Regions from separate parts of the Sodalis sp. RH24 genome, predicted to be linked through region 1. Evidence: predicted binding sites of a transcription regulator. Region 1 holds the regulator's gene; each other region holds the start of a gene.
The links. The regulator PhoB, encoded in region 1, activates phosphate uptake and scavenging genes when phosphate is short. The targets are predictions, from matches to a motif close to CTGTCATAAAACTGNCNNAT.

Region 1 (8,046 bases):
CCAGCTCCGCCTGCTGCCACATCACCTCCGCGCGCTGCCGCTCTTCCTTTATTTTCTCGCGCAGCTCACGCAGCCGGTCCCGCTCCTGCCCGGGCAACAGGGCCGCCTGCAGCTCGGCCAGCCCGGCGTACGGGCTGTTTGCCAGCGCCTGCCGCAGCGCCGTCGCCGCCTGCTGCGCTTGTTGAGTCAGTTCCTCAAGCCGCCGCCGCTGCGAGCGGATTTCACCGGCCAGCAGATGCAGCTTTTCCTGCGCCTGCTGTACACTGAGTTCGGACTGCCGCCGGTCCCGCTCCACTTCCCCGGCCCGTGTGCTCAGTTGGGCGTTGAGCTGCGCCACGCTGTCATCGCCGGCCAGTTTGCGGCGTTCTTCACGCGCCAGGCGCAGCGCGTTGCCGGTTGTCTGCTGCCGCTGCGCGAGGTCGGCCAACTGTTGCGCCAGTTCGGCCTGGGCTTCCCGGTGGCCGCGCAGTTCGCCTTCCAGCGCGATAAGGTCGTTTTTCAGCGTCTGTTCGCGCTCTTGCTGGTACTGCCACTGCCGCCACTCCTCCTGGCGTTCGGCCAGCCAGGCGTCAACCGCGGAATCCGCCGGCAGGGTCAGTCCCAGTTGGGCGAGAGCCTCGCTGCTTTGCGCCGCCAGTTCGTCCATCCGTTGCTGTTGTTCCTGACGGCGCTGCTGCGTTTGCCGCAGACGTTGGGTCACCGCATCCTTCTGCTGGGCATTCAGCGCCAGACGGGCGTCGAGCCGTTGCCATTCGCCGTCGGCCTGGGCAAGGGCGTCGCGGGCCGCCTGCAGCCCCTGGTTGTCCTGTTCACGCGCCTCCAACTGCCGGGCCAATGCCTGCTCATGCGCGTCCTGCTCAGCCAGCCAGGCGGCGGCGTGTTCGCCGGGCGCCAGATCCAGCCCGGCGGCGGCCTGTCGCCAGGCGTCGTCCAGCAACGCCAGTTCCTCTTGCAGGCGTACCTGTTGCGCCGTCGCCTGGCGCTGCTCCTGCTGCAGCATCTCGAGACGGGTAAACGCCGCCACCACTTCGGCCTTGAGCCGCTCCACCTCCGGCAGCAGTTCCTGCCGCCGCCGATCGGTGTGTTGCGGCTGCAGGTCCTGGTATAGGGCGATGCCGGGATGCTCGGTGGCGCCGCATAGGGGGCAGGGATCCCCCGGTCGCAACGCTCCGCGCAGTTCCCCGAGCGAGACGATATGCATTTCCAGGCGATGGCGCGCGGTCATTTCGTCCAGCAGGGCGGACTTATCCGCCTCGGCGCGCCGCAGCGCCGCCAGCGCGGCGGTAATATCGTCGCAGTCGCGCCGCAGTTGATCTTCCCGCGTGCGGTTGGCCGCCAGATCGCGGCTTACACGCTCCATTTGCGGCAGCAGGGACGACATCAGGGCGCGCCGGCCGCGCTGCTGCTGGCTGTGTTGCCAGTCGGCGCGCAGCGCGGCCAACGGGAACCGGGATTCCTGCTCATCGTGCAGGCCCTGACGTTCCGCCAACTGCGCCGTGAAGGTCATTACCCGCTGCCGGCAGGCCTGCGACGCGCTGAGTTCCTTCTGGCGCGCAATATCGAGTTGTTCAAGTTCCCGCATGATTTGCGCGTCTTGCCGGGCCAGTTCGTCGATGTCGCGCTGTTCGCGCCGGCGGCGGGCAAACAGCTCGCGCCAGAGGGGGAGCTGCCCGCCCCATTGCCGGCAGGCGGCATGCTCAAGCAGATAGCGGGCGACAAGCTGCGCCTGTTGCCCGGCCTCCTGATGTTGTTGTTGTTTCAGCGCCTGCAGCGCCTGTCGTTTCCGCTGCTGTTCCGTTTGGGCTAACCGCTGTTCCTCCTGTTGCGCGGCCTGTTGTTCCAGCCCGGCGATTTTCTGGTCCAGCGGCACGAGATGGTCGTTTATCAACTGCTGTTGCGCCAACTGATGCCGGGCGTGCTGCTCCCAGCGCCGCCGGGCGGTATCCGCCTGCTCCCGCAGCGGTTGTAGCGCCTGCTGACTTTGCAGCTCCAGCGCGCACGCGCGGGCGAGCTCCTGCTCAGCCCGTTCCAGGTCCACGGCGCTGCGCTGCCGATCGTCGAGCAGGGGGCGCAGGGATTCCGCCGGTTCGCCGCGCGCCAGTCGCGCCAGCGGCGCCTGTGCTTCCTGCGCCGCCGCCTGCGCGGCCTGGCGCTGGGCCTGTGCCTGCGCCAGGGCGCCGGTCAACTGGCGCTGCCGCTCCAGCCAGGCGTGATGCTGTTGCGACTGCGATTGTTCGGCGTTCAGCCGGGCCTGCTCCAGGCGCAGGCTATCCAGCTCGGCGTCAAGTTCCCGCAGTTGGGGTTCGCTCAATAGTTCGATGGCGGCGGCGCGCGTACGCAGTGCCTCCAGTTCCCCGCGCACCGTTTTATGGCGTTCGAAAATTTCAGCGGAAATGCGGCCGTAGATATCGGTGCCGGTCAGTTCCTCCAGCAGTTCGGCGCGATTTTTCGCATCGGCGTTTAAAAATGCGGCGAAATCCCCCTGCGCCAGCAGCACCGATTTGGTAAAACGCGCGAAATCCAGGCCGGTCAGTTCGGTGGTCAGGCGCAGCTTATCGCTGATTTTATCCGCCAGGATGGCGCCGTCGGCCAAACGCGCCAGTTCGACCCTGGCGTTTTGCAGTTTGCCCTGCGGGCTGTTTTTCGCCCGGCGCTGGCTCCAGAAGGCGCGATAGCCCACGCCCTTGACCGAAAACTCGACTTCCGCCAGCGATTCGGCGGTCAGCCGGGTCATCAATTCCTGGCCGGGCAACGCGTCCAGGCGGGGCGTGCGGTGATACAGCGCCAGGCAGATGGCGTCAAGAATAGTGGTCTTGCCGGCGCCGGTGGGACCGGTAATGGCAAACAGGCTGGCGCGGTCGAAGGGGTCGGCAGTAAAATCAATTTTCCACTCGCCCCTGAGCGCATTGATGTTTTTCAGCCGCAGCGTCAGGATTTTCACCGGGCGTCTCCTTTGGTTGCGGCATCCGGCGCCGGCGGGTTTTCCGCCGCGGCGCCTTGCTGTACGTCCGCCGTTACCTGGCGATAGAGCAAGCGTATGGCGTCCAGGTTCTCCGGCGCGGGGGAGGGGATCAGCGCCAGGCGCCGCTCAAACACGTCCCCGGCGCTCAGTTCGACCAGCGTTTCCCGTTGCCGGCGCGCCAGTGCCGACAGCCGCTGCTCGCGGTTACGGCGCAACAGCACGATTTCCACCGGCAAATCGGCCGCCAACTGCTGGATACGCTGCTGGATATCATTCAGCCAGGCGTCTGTCACCACCTCGATATCCAGCCAGACGGGCGTGGGCCCCGGGTAATCGCTAAACGAGCGCAACTGCGCCTCGATGTCCGCCAGGTCGCCTTTTATCAGGCGCAGGGCCTGGGTCTCCGGGATCAAAACCGGGGAAATGTCCGCCACGCCCCCGGCGTCGAAACTGACTATATTGATCTGCTTGGGCTGCCCGGTCTCATCAAAACTCAAGGCGATGGGCGAACCGCAATAGCGGATATGCTGCTGTCCGCCCACGCACTGCGGGCGGTGGATATGGCCGAGGGCGATATAATCCGCCGGAGGAAACAGCTGGGCGGGAAACGCGTCCAGGCTGCCGATATAAATATCGCGTACCGAATCGGTGGTGGCGGCGCCCACCGTGGTCAGGTGTCCGGTGGCGATAATCGGCAGCCGGCCGGGCAACCGGGCGCGCAGGGCCAGCGCCCGGTCATATAGCGCCTGGTAATGTGCGGCGATGGCGTCCATCAGCGCCCGCTGTTTATCATCCCCCGATTCTCCGGCGCGGCTGGTCAGCACATCCCGCGGGCGTAAAAAGGGGATGGCGCACAGTATCGCCCCCGGCTTTCCACTACGATCGTTAAGTACAAAAACCGGTTGCCCGCCGCTGTCTTCGCGGTCGCCGTCGGCGTTGTCGTCATCGTCCCGGGCGCCGAACCCGCCGCCGGCGATAACCCGGGTATGCATGCAGGCCAGCAGCGCCCGGGATTCGTTCAATGTCGCCACCGCGTCATGATTGCCCGCCAGTATGATCAGCTGGCAACCGGTCGGCTGCAACGCCACCACGAAACGGTTGAACAGTTCGCGGGCATAGCTGGGCGGGGTGCCGGTATCAAAGATATCGCCGGCCACGATCACCGCGTCGATATCCCGCTCTGCCACCTGCGCCACCAGCCATTGCAGGAAGGCGCGATGCTCCCGGGCGCGGTTTTTGGTGAAAAACGACTGACCCAGGTGCCAGTCAGAAGTGTGAATGATCCGCATGACGCTCCAGCCAGAGTGCAAAAGTCAGGGCGAGAGTATAAACCTTACCCCGGGCGATGCCGACGTAAAGCTGTTAATTTGGCAACCCGGGACGAAAAAAAACCGCCATCCGCTATGCTTCTGGCACGATGGGCTGATTTTAATAAATCTGTCATAAAAGTGACGCATAATGCCCGGGCACGTTAACCGCAGAGATTAATGGCAGGAAAAAATGGCAAAACGCATATTAGTCGTGGAAGACGAAGCGCCGATTCGTGAAATGGTGTGCTTCGTACTTGAACAGAATGGCTTCCAGCCCATCGAAGCCGAAGACTACGGCACGGCGGTCAGCCGTATGGCGGAGCCTTATCCGGATCTGGTATTGCTCGACTGGATGTTGCCAGGCGGTTCGGGAATACAATTTATCAAACATATGAAACGCGAGGTATTGACCCGCGATATTCCGGTCATGATGCTGACCGCGCGCGGCGAGGAGGAAGACCGGGTGCGGGGGCTGGAAGTGGGCGCCGATGATTATATCACCAAACCGTTCTCGCCCAAGGAGCTGCTGGCCAGGATCAAGGCGGTGATGCGCCGTATTTCGCCGATGGCGGTGGAAGATAAGATTGAACTGCAGGGCCTAAGCCTGGATCCGTCGTCGCACCGGGTAACCTCCAACGAACTGGCCCTGGAGATGGGACCGACCGAATTTAAACTGCTGCACTTTTTCATGACCCATCCCGAGCGGGTATATAGCCGGGAACAGTTGTTAAATCATGTCTGGGGCACTAATGTGTATGTTGAGGACCGGACGGTTGATGTGCATATTCGCCGCCTGCGCAAAGCGCTGGAAACCGGCGGTCACGATCGGATGGTGCAGACGGTCCGCGGCACCGGCTATCGTTTTTCCGCGCGCTATTAGCGCGGTATAAGGGGAGCTCTGCCGGTGCTGGAACGTTTATCCTGGCGTAAGATTTTGCTGGAACTGGGGCTGTTTTGCCTGCCGGCCCTGCTGTTGTCGCTTTTTGTCGGCCACCTGGCCTGGCTGTTGGTGGCGGCGCTGCTGGCCGCGCTGGTGCGCAACTATTATTACCAACTGCGGCTGTCCCGCTGGTTATGGGTCGATCTCCGGCATACGCCGCCGGAAGGGCGGGGAAGCTGGGAACCGCTGTTCTATGGCCTGCATCAGATGCAGTTGCGCCACCGGCGGCGGCGGCGTGAACTGGCGACATTGTTCAAACGCTTTCGCAGCGGCGCGGAAACCTTGCCTGATGCGCTGGTGATGTTGACCGACGACGGCCATATTTTCTGGTGCAACGGCCTGGCGCAGCAGCTGCTCGGGTTTCGCTGGCCGGAAGACAACGGCCAGCATATCCTTAACCTGCTGCGCTATCCTGAATTCAACAGCTATATCCAGGGCCAGTCGTTCGAGCGCCCCTTGACCCTGCTGCTCAATAAGCAACGTTACGTTGAATTCCGCGTGATGCCCTATACCGACGACCAGCTGTTAATGGTGGCCCGCGACGTGACCCAGATGCGCCAGCTGGAAGGCGCCAGGCGCAACTTTTTCGCCAATGCCAGCCATGAACTGCGTACGCCGCTGACGGTGTTGCAGGGATATCTGGAAATGATGAACGACCAGGATATGGATGAAGCCATGCGCGCCAAGGCCATCCACACCATGCAGGATCAGACGCAGCGCATGGAGCGTCTGGTCAAGCAGTTGCTGGTGTTATCCCGTATCGAGGCCGCGCCGCAGGGCGAGGTCAATGAACGCGTCGATATTCCGGCCATTCTCAAGCGCCTGCAGCAAAGCGCCGGGGCGCTCAGCCAGGAACGGCATGAGATCGTGTTCCGGGTTAATGAACAGTTGCTGGTGCGCGGCAATGAGGATCAGCTGCGCAGCGCGATGTCGAACCTGATATACAATGCGGTCATCCATACGCCGCCGGGCACCCGCATCGAGGTGTGCTGGCAGCGTACCGCTGAGGGCGCGCAGTTTCAGGTCAGCGATAACGGGCCGGGCATCGCCCCGGAGCATTTACCGCGCCTGACCGAGCGTTTTTACCGGGTTGACAAAGCCCGTTCGCGCCAGACCGGCGGCAGCGGCCTTGGGCTTGCCATCGTTAAGCACGCGCTCGGCAATCATGACGCCCATCTTGATGTTATCAGCGAGCCGGGCGCGGGTACCCGCTTCTTTTTTACCTTGCCCAACCGGTTGATTGTCCTCCCCGTCCTGGCCGAAAATAACCCCACTTCTCCTTCACGTGTCAAATCCCGATGATAAAAGCTGTAAAAACCCTGGGCTGGCTGCTCTGCCTGCTGTTGACCCTGCCGGCGGCGGCGCGGCCGCTGTCGGTGCTGTCGGGTAGCCTCACCAGCAGCGGTTCCGATACGCTGGCGAATATGATGGCCCTGTGGGCGGCGGATTTCAGACATGACTATCCGGATGTCGGCGTGCAGATCCAGGCGGGCGGATCGGCGACGGCGGCGACGGCGCTGGCCGCGGGAACGGCGCAAATCGGGCCGATGAGCCGCATGATGAACGCGACTGAAATCGCCGCGTTCCAGCGCCATTACGGCTACCCGCCCCTGGCGGTGCCGGTGGCCTTGGATGCGCTGGTGATTATAGTCAACCAGGATAACCCCCTGCCCAGGTTGCGCCTGCGCCAGTTGGACGCCATTTTTTCCATCACCCGCAGCTGCGGCGACGCCCCTGCCGTCACCCGCTGGGGGGAGCTCGGCCTAACCGGGCGGTGGGCCGATATGGCCCTGCTGCGCTATGGCCGCAATTCCGCCTCCGGTACCTATGGCTTTTTCCGCCAGCGCGTGCTGTGCGGCGGTGACCTGCTGGCATCGGTCAATGAACTGCCCGGGTCGGCTTCGGTGGCGCAGGCGGTAAGCGCGTCGCGCAACGCCATTGGTTACGCCGGCATGGGGTTTCATACCGCCGGCGTGCGGATCCTGCCGTTAACCGACGAGGCCGGCCGCCAGGTGACGCCGGACGAGTCGGCCTTGCTTAACGGCGACTATCCGCTGGTGCGCTATCTCTATATTTATCTGAATAAGCCCCCTGATACCCCATTGGCGCCGGTCACCGCCGCCTTTATGGACCGTATTTTGTCGCCCCAGGGCCAAAGCCTCGCCCGCCAGGGCGGCTACCAGCCCTTGCCTGAACCCATAAGGCTACAGGCGCGCCGGGATATCGGGCTGCAATGAGGTGTGTCGGCAGGGTGGGCCGTCGCCCGCGGGTGATCATGAATAATGTTCAACACGGGTGAATTTTCTTCGCCATGGCGATGCGCCGCCGCGTGCTAGTATGGATGCGGGCATTATAGACGTCCGGATGTCTATATGTCACCGACGGAAACTATTGCCCACCGGGAATGTTTACATCCTGAACTATTCACTAAATCTTATTATCTTGCGGGCCTTGTCCAGGCCGGCAAAATAACGCCGGAGTTCAAACATGCAAAGAAATACGCCTCCCTTTCGCGCTGATGTGGTGGGCAGCTTATTACGCCCCGAGGCGATTAAGCAGGCCCGCAAGCAGTTGCAGCAAGGGGCCATTACTCCCGCGCAGCTGCGTGCCGTCGAGGATACCGAGATCCGCCGGGTGGTGGAACTGCAGCGCGGTCTGGGGCTGCAGGTGGTCACCGACGGCGAGTTTCGCCGCGCCTGGTGGCATTTCGATTTTTTTGAGGGGCTGGACGGGGTGGAAGGCTACGACGTCGACCAGGGTATCCAGTTTTCCGGGGTGCAGACCAAGGCGCGCAGCATTAAGGTCACCGGCAAGGTGGCGTTCCGCCAGCATCC
Region 2 (8,046 bases), 590 kb from region 1:
TGGTGTCGGTATTGAACGTGGTATTTTTGGCCACGATGCGATCGTAGCGCCCGGACAGATCCAGGTGCCATTTATCCAGCGTCATCTCATCTTGCAGATAGACCCCGCTTTGTGAGTAGCGGCGTTTGGCATCGACGCGCGTGACGCCCGGCACGGTCAGGCCGTAGTCGGTGAACAGCCCCGGGCCGCCGCTGACGCCGGTGAGCGCATTGAGCGGGGTGGCGTAGGCGCTGTCGTCCCACAGGTCGTTGGTATATTCATGGTATTCACCGCCCAGCACCACTTTATGCTGTAGGTCGCCGGTGCTGAAATCGGCCACCAGCTGGTTATCCATGGCGTAAGCGGCAAGCGAGGACGATTCGCCGGAATAATAGCGGTTAAGCAATGTACGATCGCTGTTCCAGCCAATCTGGTAAACCTGCTGCTGGTCGACGTTGGCATGGGTATAACTGCCGTTGGAGCGGATTGACCAGACGTCGTCGATGCTATGGTCGAATTCATAGCCGTAGATTTGCTGGCGGCGCTTAAAGGTATTCAGGCTGCTTTCGCCGTCAAAAAACCCGCGGTCCAGCTTGGCGCCGCTGCTGGCGTACAGGCTGCCGTCCGCCGGCACCGCGCTGTGATAACCGCCCGACGGATCTTTTTGCAGATAGGCTTTTAACAGCAGCGACGTGTTGCCGTCCGGCTGCCATAACAGCGACGGCGCGATGGCATAGCGTTCCTCGCGCTGGTGATCGTACTGGGTATCGCTATGGCGCGTGATGCCCGTCAGGCGGAACGCCCATTGATCGCTGACGGCGCCGGTATAGTCGAACGCCGCGCCGGTGGTGGCGTTATTGCCGGCCATCAGCTTGATATGCCCTTCGCTGGCAAAACGGGGGCGTCTGGACGTCATCATCACCAGGCCGCCGGGAATGGTCTGGCCGTAAAGCGCCGACGACGGACCGCGAATCACATCGACGCGCTCCAGGAACCAGGGATCGATTTGCAGGTTGTTATAGCTGCCGCCGTCGCTCATCAACCGCAGGCCGTCCAGGAAGGTATTATTGGTATCGCCGCCGTGGAATCCGCGCAGGGAAACGGTCTCGTAGCGGGTCGCGCCGCCGGCGAAGTTGGTAAATACCCCCGGCGTATAATTCAACGCGCTGTTCACCGTCAGGGCGGCCTGATCGTCCATTTGCCGGCGCGTCACCACCGACACCGACTGGCCGGTGGTAATCAGCGGCTGATCGGTTTTGGTCGCTCCGCGGCTGGTGTTGGCTGTGTAGCCCCGGGTCGGCGCATCGGCGCTGTCGGCCGTCTGGGCCGCGGTAACCACCAGGGTATCCTCGGCATAGGTGAATAACGGCGCCGCGAAAGCGAGTGAACACAGCAGAGTGGAACGTGTTAAGCGCAAGACCCTTCTCATTGTATCTTTCCATTGACAGGTGAATGAAATTGAAACTAAATGAGAATTATTATCTTTCTTATTTATTGATTCAAGAAATAATTTAACACATTTAAGGAATTGGCCGGAACGGCAAGGCTTACGCGGGGCGGGATGGCGGCTGCGAGACGTTGCTACGCCTCGATACGGCAATGGAAAGGGTTAGTCTAAGATGGCCTGGCGGCGGTAGGCTTAACCCCGTTTTTGCCAGTCGGCAGCGTCTTTTTCTTCTTCTTTTTCTTCTTTTTCTTCTTTTTCTTCTTCTCCTTCATTCGACGCCAGACGCATATTGGCCGATGCCGCGTGCGAGACATACAGCGCCAGCAGCGCGGCGGCAAACTCATCGTCCAGCGTGTAGAAATAGCATTCGGGTACGTTCAGGATGCGGGCAAACGCACAGCAGGTTTCAAAATTGGGACGATATATCCCATTTTCATACTGACTAATTCTGGAACGGGCGGTGGACTCATCGATGCCAGCCATGACCGCCAGCTTTTCCTGTGTCAGCTGGGCCCTGTGCCGGGCTTCTTTCAGGCGTTTTGGAATCATCTTCAAATATGAGTAAAGTTAGCTTGATAATCTGTTTAGCATCACTTAACATCAGAGTTGTTTAGAATAACTAAACACTTTATAAGAATAGAACACACATCAGGGTGAGGGCCGGCAATTGCCGGCCTGATTTTGTGCTGTGTGTAACGCCATCATTCCACTCAGTAAATTTCCCCTGCCCCGCAAAAATCCCGTGCTTTTAATAATTTCCGAGTTTTTTGATCTTTTCTGATTGCTATGACCGCCACGCAATGTCAATCAGGGGTTTACACCCGGTGGCACAGATTGCCGTGGTAGTAATAATTTATTAATGCCAAAAATTGTGAGTTTAATCACATTGAAACGCTTGCCGCCATCCCGCACAATGTTCCGCGGACAATTGCTTGAGATAATTTCAAAACAATGTTTTATTAAAAATAAATAAAAACTATTTTTTTTGAAATACATGAGATCAGTCACAACGGTAACCTCATGAAATTGGTTAGCATTGCCCCTCTTTAACGATGTCACTGGTAAGGAATAACCATGTATAAAATTGCAGGCGCGGCCCTTCTTTCATTGCTGTTGAGCAGCAGCTGTTTCGCCCAAAGCGCCGATGCCACGGCGGTAACCAAGGCGGTGGAAACCATGCGTCAGGCCATGGTCAGCGCCAAGAAAGCCGATCTGGAGAAAGTGGGCGCGCCGACGCTGAGCTACGGCCACTCCAGCGGTAAAATCCAGAACAACGCCGAATTTGTCGATGCCATCGTCACCGGTCAATCCAAATTCCTGACGCTGGATCTCAAAGACCAAACCGTGCAGGTCGACGGCGACGTGGCCATCGTCAGGCATATCCTGCAGGCGAAAACCGCAGACGGCGGCAAGCCGGGCGAAGTGAAAATCGGCGTCATGCAGGTATGGCAGAAAAATGCGGCGGGCGCCTGGAAGCTCCTGGCGCGCCAGGCCTATTCATTGCCTAAATAAACCCCTGCCAGCGCGGCTCTCGGATATGAGGGCCGCTGCGTCGTTTTCCCCGCGCCCACCGGGCTTTCCGCTGTAAAAAAAATGTAACTTTTTGTCAACGCAAAAAGAATTCATCTCCTGCTTTTTAGCCGAGCGGTGAAGTTTTACTGTTTTAAATCAATTGATTAAAAAAATAATTTCTTGTATTTCGCCGTTCAATTCTTTTTACCCGCACCACCCGCCGGCGCGGCTTGTCACAAAACGGTAATGAAATCTCGCGCCGTAGCGGATTAATTGCTATACAGATAACTATCACCCATCCCTTACCGGAAGACCGCCTTGAAACGCTGCTGCTATAGCCGGAGGTATTTCCCTTACTGCCCGATGGAGGGAGAACAATGTCAGCGGAAACCCTGTCGATAGTATTATTTATAGCGGCGGTTATTATTTATTCAACGAAAGCCAAAAAAAATAAATATTTGTTTTCATTAGTGCTGTTTGTTTTAGGTATTTATATTCTGCTTAATTTAGTCAGGGTCGCCAGTAATTACTTTACCGGCGCCGGCATCAATGATTCGGTGCTGTATACCCTGACCAGCAGTTTAACCGGCGCCGGATTAGGCAAGTACATCCTGCCCTTTGCCGGTTTCATCCTGGCTTCCCTGCTGGTGTTCAGCCTGATGTCATGGCTGTTGCTATTCAGAAAAGCCGGCGGCGGCCGTACGGCTTACGGCCTGCTGGCTCTCGTTTTGGCCGTGGTCGCCGTGATTGCCACGCCGGCCAGCGGTGAAATTGCCGGCCTGGTTAAATCCCAGTTGGCAAGCGGCGATACGGACTTTAATACCTATTACAGAACCCCGTCCAAAACACTGGCGAAAGACAGCCCCAACCTTATTTATATCTATGCCGAAAGCCTGGAAAGAACCTATTTCGATCAGGACGCCTTTGCCGGTTTAACCACCGAGCTTAACAGTCAGAAAAACGATGCTATAGATTTCAGCAATACTACCCAATTGCCCGGCACCGGCTACACCATTGCCGGAATGGTGGCGTCGCAGTGCGGCATTCCGTTATTCGCCCCCTTTGACGGCAATGCCTCAAGTTCGTTATCGACCTTTTACCCCCATGATATTTGCCTGGGCGATATACTGCAGGCTTCCGGTTACGATACCTATTTTTACCAGGGGGCCGATATGGCGTTTGCCGGTAAAGGCCTGTTCCTGAAGTCCCATGGTTTTGAGCATATCTATGGTTTCCAGGAGCTTAAGGGACTGGTCAAGGATCCCGACTACCGCAACGAGTGGGGCTGGTATGACGATACCCTGCTGGATCTGGTCTATGATAAATTTATTGCGCTGTCGCAACAAAAACAGCGGTTTGCCTTATTTGCGCTGACCGTCGACACCCATCATCCGGACGGATATATTTCGCGATCCTGCACCAATCGCTCCTATGCGTATGACAATATGGAAAACAGCTCCCTAAGCGCCGTGGCCTGCAGCCAGGAGCATATCGCGGGGCTTATCAAAAAAATCCGCGCATCGGGCTATTTCAAAAACACGGTGATCGTGGTGTCTTCCGATCACCTGGCCATGAACAATACCGCCTATGATATTTTAAATCAGCACGACAGAAAGGATCTGTTCTTTATCCTGCGCGGCGACAAGGAGCAGCCCCAGGTCAGTAATGTCAAGCGCAGCACGCTGGATAACGGCGCGACTGTATTGGATGTGCTGGGGGGCGATAACTATATCGGCCTGGGCCGGAGCAGTTTATCCTCCACATCGTTATCAACCTATTTTTTAAATCTCGATGATAAGATAACCGCATGGATACCGGATGTTATCCGGCAGTGGGATTTCCCGACCAAGATAAAAAAATATAAAATTGATGTAAATGCCAAAACCATCGGCTTTTCCGGCGTTCAATTTAAAATACCGTTGATTTTAAAAATTGATAAAAATAATATTGAGCCGATGTTCGACGTGTATTTATCCGCACCGTTAAAACAGCAATTGGCGAAATTGAATGCCCGGGATAAATTTTTATGGATTGATGACTGTAATAAAATGGCCGATATTTGGGATCCATCGCTGAGCCAGGTAACCAATTATTGTGTCGCCGTCGGCAACCTGAGCACCCAGCCGAACATCGTTAAAATCGACTCCGACGTGTATCGCGGCAAGGTGTCGTTCAAAAAACTGCCGCAGGGCGATGAGGCGCAGTTTGAGCAGACCGTCGGCAGACTGAACTTATCCGCTCCCGCGACAAATTAACCCCCTTGCACCGGACGGGGGTTGCAGCGCCGGTGATAGCGCCCGCCGGTTTAGCCTGCCGCCCCTGTCCCGGCGATAAAATGCCGCAGCGATGGTTATTTATTAAACATCCTCATGCTGCGGTTTGATAAAATATCCCGCGCCACCGGCTTCAATTCATTTCTTATTGTCTTGAGTAATAATTATTATTCTTATTTAAATCGCGCGCGGTGCCGCGCCCGCGCCCCGTGTTCACTGGCATAAATGCCCGCCGGCCACTGGCCCGATAGGTCATAAGTTATTCTTATGCTTAGTGGTGATAAACATATGCTTTTTTATACGTGGTTAATTATCGTTGCCTATGTAATATTCCTCAGCAGAAAACCAGCGCCATGGAATAACCCCATGAAGTGGTTAAATTATATTAAAATTATATCAAGGAAAAGCAAATGGCCTTATTCATTAATAGCCGGCCTTCAGCGTTATCGCTGCTGACTGTGTTAGCGTTAGGCAGTATCGTCTCCGTTGCCGCCCATGCCGACCAGTTGGCCAATATCAAGCAGGCCGGCGTTATTCGTGTCGCCACCTTCGATTCCAACCCGCCGTTTGGTTCCGTCGATGCCAAAACCCATAATATCGTCGGCTACGACGTGGACTTTGCCAAGGCGCTGGCAGACGCGCTGGGCGTGAAGCTGGAGCTGGTGCCCACCAATCCGGCCAACCGCATTCCTCTGCTGCAGTCGGGTAAAGCCGATATTATCGTGGCCGACATTACCATCACGCCGGAGCGGGCCAAGGTCATTGATTTTTCCATTCCCTATTTTGTCACCGGGCAGCAGTTCCTGGTGCCGGTAAACTCGCCGGATAAACTGGACGGTTACGCCAACGCGCGTATCGGCGCGGTAAAGGGCACCACCGGCGAGCAGGAATTGCATCATCATTTCCCGAATGCGCGCGTCTTGTCCTATGATGATATTCCGCTGGCGCTGACGGCGCTGCGCAACGGCAACGTGCAGGCCATCACCCAGGACAGCACCATCCTCGCCGGCCTGCTCGACGGCGCGCCGGATAAAGCCAAATATAAAGTGCTGCCGGAGCTGCTGAGTAAAGAAGAGATAGGCGTCGGGGTGAAAAAAGACGAGACCGCGTTGCTGACCTTCGTTAATAACGAGCTGCTGAAACTGGAAAAAAACGGCCAGGCTACCTCCATCTATAATAATTGGTTCGGACCCCAGACCAAATCGCCTCAACCGCGTCTGTTTACCATAACAGCGAAATAATCAGGCTGAATCAATGCAATCCCAGTACGACAATCTGCAACCATCCGCCGCCCCGGTGGCGGATACCCCTGCCCCACATGCCATCCCCGCCGTCGAGTTCCGCCAGGTTGATAAATTTTTCGGCCCCCACTACGTGATCCGCCAGGTGGATTTCAGCGTCGGACGCGGCGAGGTGGTGGCGATTTGCGGCCCCTCGGGGTCGGGGAAATCCACCCTGATACGCCTGATCAACCAGTTGGAAACCGTAAGCGGAGGTGAAATTCTGATCGACGGCCATCCCACCTCGGCGTTGAAAGGCCGCGCGCTGCGTGAACTTCGCACCCATATCGGTTTTGTGTTCCAGCAGTTTAATCTCTACGGCCATCTTAACGCCCTGGATAATGTCAGCCTGGCGCTGATCACCGTGCACGGCTGGACGCGAGCGAAAGCGCATGCCAAAGCGCAGAGTCTGCTGGAGCGGGTGGGATTGGGCGATAAGGCGTCTTTTCTGCCGGCCCAACTGTCCGGCGGCCAGCAGCAGCGGGTAGCGATTGCCCGCGCCCTGGTCACGGACCCGACGTTGATTCTTTTTGATGAGCCGACCTCGGCGCTGGACCCGGAAATGATCGGCGAAGTGCTGCAGGTAATGCAGGAACTGGCCCATAGCGGCATCACCATGGTGGTGGTCACCCATGAAATGAGCTTCGCCCGCGAAATAGCCGATCGGGTGGTGTTTATGGACGGCGGCGTCATTCTGGAGCAGGCCGACCCGGAGACCTTTTTCAGCGCGCCGGTGCATCCGCGCGCGCAGCGTTTTTTGCAGAAGGTGCTTAATCCGCTGCATGCGCGCCTGGAGGAGAGCTGATGGCCTGGCACCTGGATTGGGCCGGCGTGCTGACCGGCCAGCCCTGGCAATGGATCCTGTCCGGCTTTGCCGCCACCTTGTACGTCACCTTGTTCGGTTGCCTGGCGGCGACGCTGATAACCCTATTGATGCTGGCGCTGCGCCTGGCGCCGGGGCCGATTGGCCGCGCCCTGGCGGCGGCGTTTGTCTCGGTGTTTCGCAACACGCCGCTGCTGGTGCAATTATTGTTCTGGTATTTTGCCGCCTGGGGCGCGCTGCCGCAAGGCGTGCGCCTGTACATCGGCGATATGCACCCCTGGTCGATTCTGCCGGGCAACGTCCTGTGGCTGGCGCCGGAATTCCTTTGCGCCGCCTGGGGATTGTCGCTGTTCTGCGCGGCGTTTTTGCTGGAGGAAATCCAGGCGGGGTTGAACTCCGTGCCGCCGGGACAAACGGAGGCCGCGCTATCGCAAGGGTTCAGCCAGTGGCAAATCCTGCGCCATGTGCTGTTGCCGCAGGGACTGCTCAATGCCTGGCAGCCCCTGGTCGGGCAATACCTGAACCTGATGAAGCTTTCGTCGCTGGCCAGCGGCATCAGCTTCGCCGAATTGACCTATCAGATAGGCCGGGTGGAGAGTTTTAACGCCCACGCGCTTGAGGCGTTTGCGGTGGGCACCGGGCTTTATCTGCTCTTGGGCGTGGCGATGGGATCCCTGCTGATATATGTGGGCCCAAAGCGCCGCGACGGCAGGCAACCGCTGTTGCCGGCGG
Region 3 (8,046 bases), 1.6 Mb from region 1:
AACAGGTTACGGCGGATTAAACCCGCCGGAGAGGCGGAATATCGGGTGAAACCATGCATGCGCCGGCCCCCGCCCCGTAGGGCGGAGGCTGTGCGCATCAACACGCTTAATCCTCGTAGACTTCTTCGTCGTTCAACGGCACGATCAGCATATCCACATGGACGGTATTGATCAGCTGGCGGGCCGACGACATCAGCTTGCTCCAGAAATCCTGATGATGTCCACACAGGACCAGATCGACATCGTACTTATTGATGGCATCCACCAGCACCTGGCCTAAATCGCCGCTGCCGCTGAGGATTTCGGCAATCGGATAATGGGCGTTCTGCGACAGCTGCGTCATCGCATTTTGGGTTTCCTCGGAGATGCGTTTTTGCATATCCCCGAGATTGACGTCGATAAGTCCGGTATAGAGATCGGAATAATTGACGTCAACATGGATCAACGAAATCTTCGCGTTGTACGGTCTGGCCATCGATACTGCTTTTTCCACCAACACATTGCTTTCCGGTGAAAGGTCAACGGCGATAAGGATGTGTTTATAAGACATAATCAGACTCCTTGCAAAATGTCACTCGTTAACTCCGCGCGACGTGGGTACTCATCCGGCATGTCTGTGACGCCTTAAGTTTAACACTCGGCGGCGTTCCAGAAGTGATGCCGTGATCACACCTATCCGTATGATATTTATCAACCCGCCCAGCATTTTCGGCTGGGGCGATACTCCGGCGGTAAAACCTTAACAGCAATAACTAACATAATTGAATTATAATTATTAATTTTTCAACGCACTAAATTTAGTATAGCTTTTATTAGAAAGGGCATCGCGCATTATCCGGGGAGGATGCGACGTAGCCCGTATGCCGGGGTGACCCGGCAAGGCGCGGTCGCGTTGCTGAAAAAAAACCGGCTAAAAGAACAATTTTTGTCGCTTCGATTGCTTTCTTTAGACAAACTTTTCTACACTCAATATTGCAAGGTCCGGCAGTATTTTTACTGCGTATATCCATTCTCGGTTATATCAATTTTTGGGGTGGGCTTCTTCAGCTCTGTGGTTAGTTGCTATCGCGCGTAAACCGCTGCCGGCCCGGATGTCGGAAGGTTGTGTGGAGTCGCGTTGCCGGGGGGGATTTATGATCAACACCGTTGCGCTTTTCTGGGCTTTATGTGTCGTCTGTGTCGTTAATATGGCGCGTTATTACTCATCGTTGCGGGCATTATTGGTGGTACTGCGGGGGTGCGATCCGCTGCTCTACCAGTACGTGGACGGCGGCGGGTTTTTCACCGCGCACGGACAGCCCAGCAAGCAGCTCAGGCTGGTACGCTACATCATTGCCCAGCGGTATCTCGATCATCACGATCCGGAATTTATCCGCCGCTGCGAGCGGGTGCGCCGGCAATTTATGCTGACCAGCGCGCTGTGCGGATTCATCGTCGTCAGCCTGATTGCCCTGGCTATCTGGCACTGAGACGTAAAGAAACCGTGCTGGGAATCAAACAATTAAAAAGGCGACCCGCAGGCCGCCCTTTTCACTACGCCTGCCGGATGCGTTAAATCAGCTTCAATGCCAGCCAGTAAAGACTACCCGAGAGCACGATAGCCACCGGCAGGGTGAGTACCCATGCCAGCAGGATATTTTGCACGGTCTTACCCTGGACGCCGCCGCCGTCCACCAGCATGGTGCCCGCCACCGCGGAGGACAATACATGGGTGGTGGAAACCGGCATGCCGGTATAGCTGGCGGCGCCGATGGACACGGCGGCGGTCATCTGCGCCGACAGTCCCTGCGCGTAGGTCATGCCCTTCTTGCCGATCTTTTCGCCGATGGTGGTGGCAACGCGCCGCCAGCCAATCATGGTGCCCAGCGACAAGGCCAGCGCCACGGCAACGATAATCCACAGCGGCGCGTACTCCACGGTTGCCAGCAGATCCTTACGCAAATTATTCAGGAAGCGTTTATCTTCGCCGGTGGTTTGCGGCAGCTTGGCGGTCCGGTCCGCGGTATCGGCGACGCACATCAACAGGCGGCGCACATGCGCGCGCTCGAAGGGCGTGATCTTATCGTAGCTCTGCAAATTATCCAGCAGCGCCATGGCGCGGGTGATGGCCAGCAGCGCCCGGGAACTGTCGCAGTGAAACTCGGCCGGCGTGGACGGCAGGGCGTTGACATCCGGCGTCGGAATCGCCGGCGGTTCGGCGTTAACCACCTGCGGCAGGGCGCCTTGATGCTGCAGGTAAAATTGCTGCAGGTTGCCGACCGCGTCGCGGGTGCGGGCGATATCATAGCCGGTGGAATTCATATTCACCACGAACCCGGCCGGCGCGACGCCTATCAATACCAGCATGATCAAGCCGATACCTTTCTGTCCGTCATTGGCGCCGTGGGCAAAACTCACCCCGGCGGCCGACAGGATAAGCGCAGTGCGGGTCCAGAACGGCGGTTTGCGTTTGCCGTCTTTCTTCTCCCGTTCCGCCGGCGTCAAATGAATGCGGCGCCGTTTCGGGGTGCTGCTCCAGTAACGGCGCAGCGCGAAGACCATGATACCGGCCACCACCAGCCCGACGATGGGCGAAATGATCAGCGACAGGAAGATCTCGATAAGCTTCGGGATATTCAGCGCGTCCAGCACCGACGAGTCGGTTACCATGGCGTTGGTCAGGCCGATGCCGATAATGGCGCCAATCAAGGTATGCGAGCTGGAGGCCGGCAAACCGAAGTACCAGGTTCCCAGGTTCCAGATAATGGCCGCCAGCAGCATGGAAAACATCATTGCCAGGCCGTGGGTGGAGCTGACGTTTAACAACAGGTCGACCGGCAGCAGATGCACGATGGCATACGCCACGCTCAGGCCGCCGAGCAGCACGCCGAGAAAATTGAAGATTCCCGACATGCCCACGGCCAGCTGCGAGCGCAGGGCACGTGTGTAGATTACGGTTGCTACCGCATTGGCGGTATCATGAAACCCGTTGATGGCTTCATACACCAGGACAAAAATCAATGCGAGCACCAGCATAAGACCGGTATGAAACTCCAGGCCGGTAAATAGATGTAGCATAGGGTTACGCCATAGATTGGACATGAACGGGGCGCATTATCTGCGACAACAGGGGCCGTGGAAAAGAGAAATATGACCTTTTTATGACATTTCTGTCGGCACTGCGCGGGCTTGTCCGCACTTTACTCTGTAAAATCATGAGGATAACTATGCTTACTGATTTTATCATCCTGTTACGTTGGCATAAGGCCACCGGGGACATTACAATCGGCCCCCGCGTGGAACGCACAATAGCCGGACGGACGCCCTTTTTCATGATTAAGCAGGCATAAGCAGAGAGCAAGTATGGTGGAACAGTTTGACGTAGTGGTGATCGGCGCCGGCGCCGCGGGCATGTTTTGCGCCGCGCAGGCCGGCCGGCTGGGCCGCAGGGTATTGCTGCTGGATAACGGCAAAAAGCCGGGACGGAAAATTCTCATGTCCGGCGGCGGCCGCTGTAATTTCACCAATTTGTATGTCGAGCCGGCGGCGTTCCTCTCGCAAAATCCGCATTTCTGCAAGTCCGCCCTGTCGCGTTATACCCAGTGGGACTTTATTGCCCTGATGCAGCAATACGGCATCGCCTGGCATGAAAAAACCCTCGGCCAGCTTTTTTGCGACGACTCGGCGCAGCAGGTGGTGGATTTGCTGCTCAAGGAGTGCGAATTGGGCCAGGTGACGCTGCGGTGTCGCAGCGAGGTAGGGGCCGTGGAAAAACGCGGCGATGATTTTTTCCTGACCCTGCCGGGCGGCGCCATCAAAACCGCCCGCCTGGTGATCGCGACAGGCGGCCTGTCCATGCCCGGCCTGGGCGCCACGCCCTTCGGTTATAAAATTGCCCAACAGTTCGGACTGCCGGTCATCCCCACCCGCGCCGCGCTGGTGCCTTTTACCCTGCATAAGCCCCTGCTGGAACAGTTAAGCGTGCTGTCCGGCATCGGCGTGCCCGCGGTGGTCGTTGCTGAAAACGGCGTCTCGTTCCGGGAAAACCTGCTGTTTACCCATCGTGGACTGTCGGGACCCGCCATATTGCAGATTTCCAGCTTCTGGCAAAGCGGCGAGTACCTGACGCTTAACCTGCTGCCTGATACCGATTTAGCCACGTTCCTGGCGGCTGAATTGCGCGAACACCCCAACCAAAGCCTGAAAAACACCCTGGCAAAACTGTTGCCGCGTCGTTTTGTCGAGATGTGGTTCGCCCTGCTGGCCATTCCGGAATGCACGCTAAAACAGCTCACCCACCGCCAGCAGGCCGATTGGGTTCTGGCCCTGCAGCAGTGGCGGGTGCAGCCGAACGGCACCGAGGGCTATCGCACCGCCGAGGTCACCCAGGGCGGCGTGGATACCCGCTATCTCTCGTCCAAAACCATGGAAAGCCGGCAGGTGCCGGGACTGTATTTTATCGGCGAGGTGGTGGATGTGATAGGCTGGCTGGGCGGCTATAACTTCCAATGGGCCTGGAGCTCGGCGTGGGCCTGCGCGCAGGCGCTGGGGGCCGCGGAACGCCCTAACCCTGCCTGAGGGTCACGCGGTGACTTAACGCAGACGCCTGATCTCATGATCCCGGTACTTGTAGTTACAGCGCAGTTCCACGCCTGCGGGGATATCAGCCAGCGTGAACACCGCGATAACCGATACCGTGCGCTTATTCGCCAGAATCGCCGGAAACCGGGCCATTTCCACATTATAGCCGGATCGGGCCTGGCGGCAGGGACGGCCATGCTCGTCATATTCAACCAGGGTGTTTATTTTGGATATGATGCCGTCGCCGTCAAGAATGATCTCCTCTTCCTGATCATCGGCCGCTATGGATATCAGATAGTCATGATCGAAAACGGTTTTGTCGCACACCCCTTCCGGTACCAGGACACCGGCGTAGATTCCCACGCACGTCCCTTTCGCCAACGGCCTGGCGGCCATCACCCCCCATTGGCCGATAAGGGATTTTTCCCGCTCCGGCACATCGTTCCTGGTGAGCTTACGGCACTGCAACAAGCCTGCATAAAGCGCGGCCCGATCGGCGCCGCTCACATCTCCGCTGGCAAAGGGCACTACCTGGTCATTGGCATAGCGGTTATTGGCGGTGGTCGCCAGCGAGAAACGGTTGAGATGGATGATCGTCACGGCATTGCCGTCCACGTCCCGATAGGGCGGCAGGGCATCGAGACCGGTGTGATAACTTCTGTTCCTGGCAATGATGGTGCTGCGGATCTCGCTTTTCATGAATTGGTTCAGCACGCCGTTCATAAACACCCGGGCAATCAAATGCGTCGCCGCGCGTTCTTCTTCACTGGCCTGGTCGGGCGGTTGCCCGGCCCGGCCATCCACTAATTTAAGCGCGTGCAACCGCGCACTCCAATTCAAACCATGGCGGCGGTTAACGTGTATGCTCATTCCTGCAAGCGCGGCATGGTCTTGCGGCGTCATCAATTTGTCAGCCAATGCCCGGACACACTGCAGCCCGATACTGACCGCGCGATAGGGGTGCTTTTCCTTTTCACCCGCCTTACGCAAGGTACTTTCCAGAATGGCATGCCACTGGCGCCAAACCGGGCGGCACCGGTCACAGCAGTTCTCCGCCACCTTCAGGTGACTGGTTAGCCTGGACAGCCCGCCTGGCCGACGGACCTTGCCCGCCGGGAGGGAATGTATGGCGGGTGGGCCGCCGGGGGAATGAATATTGTACATACTAAGTGGACCTCCCTATCATCATTGCTGCGCGTCGCTTCTCTGCTTTACAGCCGGTAAGCCATGGACGTGGCTTTCATACGGAGCTTATCGGGAGGGGATACGCGGCACAACAAGGCCGGCTGACATAAGATTTTTCCCCGCGCCGGGTTCGCGGCTTCGCGTTTAGCCGCTATTGTTCATCAGGTTCTGTTATCGGCAGTGGTGTTATATTCCGGCGGCGTCAGGGAATAAATACGCAGTTCCTCACCGGCGGCGATGTTCCTTAAGGCAAATATCGCCAATACATAAATTTTCCTGCCATCCGCCAGTTCCGCCAAAAATTTGGCCGCCTCGACATTGCAGCTTTTCGCTGCGGGCTTATGCGCAGCCCTGGGATCGTCGTAAGCGAAACCGGCCCTTATTTTCGCCAAAATGCCATCACTGTCCAGATAAGTGTCAGGCCCGCCACACACTGAAATATCGACGATATATTCCATATTGAAAAACTGCCGGTGCGCCATAAGATATTCATCGACCAGCGTCCCTGACAGCACGCCTACGCAGGTATCCTTAGCGATCGGGCTGCGCGCCATCACCCTCCACTGTGGCGCCGCCTCCGCCTCCGGTCGCGACGGTTTATCCAATGCTGCATGGCGCAACATAACCTGCGCATATAATTTCAATCTCGCCAAGGGCGCCGTTGTCGAGGTTATAAACGGTTTAACCCCATCATTGGCGTAAACTTTGCCTGAAACGACTTTTTTTGAGTCGGCGCTGATGCTTTTTATTTTCAATATCGTGTCGTCCGAGCGACGAAACGGATAAAGGCCGTTCAGGAGGGGCTCGTAGCAGCGGCTTCGTTCCAATTGTGCCTGGTGGAACTTGGCGTGCAAAAATTCATCAAGCAAGCCTCTCATCAGTAGTTTGGCGAACAGATGAGTCGCTGCGCGTTCTTCCGGTTTTTGTTCATGCTGTTTTTTTCTGCCCGCAAGCGCAAAGATATGGTCGAGAAGCTGTTTTTCGTGCAGGTCGGTTACTAACAGGCTGACGCCAAGTATATTCTCGTCCGCCGCGCTCACCAGCCGTTCGGCAATGTCATATCTGGCCTGCATGCTATGCAGCATCCTTGCCGGTGGATGCGGCGCGGTCAGCATGCCGTCCTCCATTTTAGCGACTTCCTGATTCCATCTTTCCCAGAGGGTCGCGCATCTTTCACAGCAATTTTGTATCCGGGCAAAATGGCTCGCGATCCGGGTTAACGCCTTTGCGGGTTGCGGTGCCGACAGGCTGCGCAAGGTGATAAATTCCTTGAGATAGGGCGAAGCGATTTGGTCCATCATCCGTTCCTGTTTTTATCGTCATAAGGTGGAGCTAAAGCTAAACGGCTAAAACAGGGCTGGCAAGCAGTCTGGCGGGAGAGAGTTTTTGCCCTGCGGCAAGAGAGGGAGAGGGTTGAGACAACGTTATCTGCGGGCATCAGGCCACAGACGCCGCCGCGTATTTCACGGCGCGATGATGACAGCTTTCCGGCCTGGAACAATACTCGGATCTCTTACCGCAACTGAAGGGGTTGTCGGCGGGCTGTCCGGTATTTTAATCCAGGATTTTTAACGCCAGCGCCACCAGCTCCGCCATGTCGTCAAGCGAGCGGCCGGTTTTCCCCACCACCCGCATCCCAAGCAGGATGGTTAACATCATCCTGGCGGCGGCCGCGCTGTTAACGCCGGGTTTAATTGAACCGTCGGCCTTGCCCTGATCAATCAGCGCCGCCAGCAGGTTTTCATTGCCTCGCAGCGTCCCGGCGACAGCCTCCGCCAGTGCCGGATCAAAGGTATCCAGCCCGATGGCGCTGCCGACGACCAGGCAGCCGCGTTGTCCTTCGATATCATGGGATGATTCGGCGTAAAACCGCAGTACCGCGCGCAGGCGCTCGCGGCCGGTGGCGACGGCGGCGAGCCGGTCGGCCAAATCCGCGTTACGCAGGGACGTATAACGATCGAATGCCGCCAGGAACAGGGTGCGCTTATCGCTGAAGGCTTTGTAAATACTGCCGGCCGACAACCCCATCGCCTGGGCCAGATCGCTGATGGAGGCGGCGGTGTAGCCTTTGGATCTGAAGATCAGGATGGCCTGATCAAGCGCCAGGTCCATCGCGAACCCGCGCGGTCGCCCGGGGCTGCGGGCGTGGTGGGGAACAGTGTCTGTATTCATTGTGCCATTATAAGGAAATGGTCGTTTCCCAAACAAGGGTTATTTTACACCCTATGGCGCGGCGTAGCCGCCATAAAGACGCCGGCCAGGATTGCCAGCGTGATGGCAAAATAGCCCACGCCATGCCAG

Region 2: the regulator PhoB is predicted to act here: its motif matches at 3,169-3,188, upstream of opgB (phosphatidylglycerol--membrane-oligosaccharide glycerophosphotransferase).
Region 3: the regulator PhoB is predicted to act here: its motif matches at 3,128-3,147, upstream of pitA (inorganic phosphate transporter PitA).

Annotation. Positions count from the first base shown of each region.
Region 1 is NZ_CP178729.1:2,213,709-2,221,754, reverse strand. It holds gene ACL2XG_RS10220 (AAA family ATPase) at 1-2,941, opposite strand, end outside; gene sbcD (exonuclease subunit SbcD) at 2,938-4,251, opposite strand; gene phoB (phosphate response regulator transcription factor PhoB) at 4,463-5,152, shown strand; gene phoR (phosphate regulon sensor histidine kinase PhoR) at 5,177-6,514, shown strand; gene ACL2XG_RS10200 (PstS family phosphate ABC transporter substrate-binding protein) at 6,511-7,449, shown strand; gene ACL2XG_RS10195 (cobalamin-independent methionine synthase II family protein) at 7,700-8,046, shown strand, end outside.
Region 2 is NZ_CP178729.1:1,628,314-1,636,359, forward strand. It holds gene ACL2XG_RS07430 (TonB-dependent siderophore receptor) at 1-1,408, opposite strand, end outside; partial or broken gene ACL2XG_RS07435 (helix-turn-helix transcriptional regulator) at 1,730-1,975, opposite strand; gene ACL2XG_RS07440 (nuclear transport factor 2 family protein) at 2,501-2,938, shown strand; gene opgB (phosphatidylglycerol--membrane-oligosaccharide glycerophosphotransferase) at 3,316-5,193, shown strand; gene ACL2XG_RS07450 (ABC transporter substrate-binding protein) at 5,622-6,452, shown strand; gene ACL2XG_RS07455 (amino acid ABC transporter ATP-binding protein) at 6,466-7,296, shown strand; gene ACL2XG_RS07460 (amino acid ABC transporter permease) at 7,296-8,046, shown strand, end outside.
Region 3 is NZ_CP178729.1:3,813,648-3,821,693, forward strand. It holds gene rsmJ (16S rRNA (guanine(1516)-N(2))-methyltransferase RsmJ) at 1-20, shown strand, start outside; gene uspA (universal stress protein UspA) at 107-550, opposite strand; gene uspB (universal stress protein UspB) at 1,134-1,469, shown strand; gene pitA (inorganic phosphate transporter PitA) at 1,552-3,057, opposite strand; gene ACL2XG_RS17270 (NAD(P)/FAD-dependent oxidoreductase) at 3,346-4,557, shown strand; gene ACL2XG_RS17275 (hypothetical protein) at 4,573-5,724, opposite strand; gene ACL2XG_RS17280 (hypothetical protein) at 5,907-7,046, opposite strand; gene ACL2XG_RS17285 (TetR/AcrR family transcriptional regulator) at 7,300-7,917, opposite strand; gene ACL2XG_RS17290 (MFS transporter) at 7,962-8,046, opposite strand, start outside.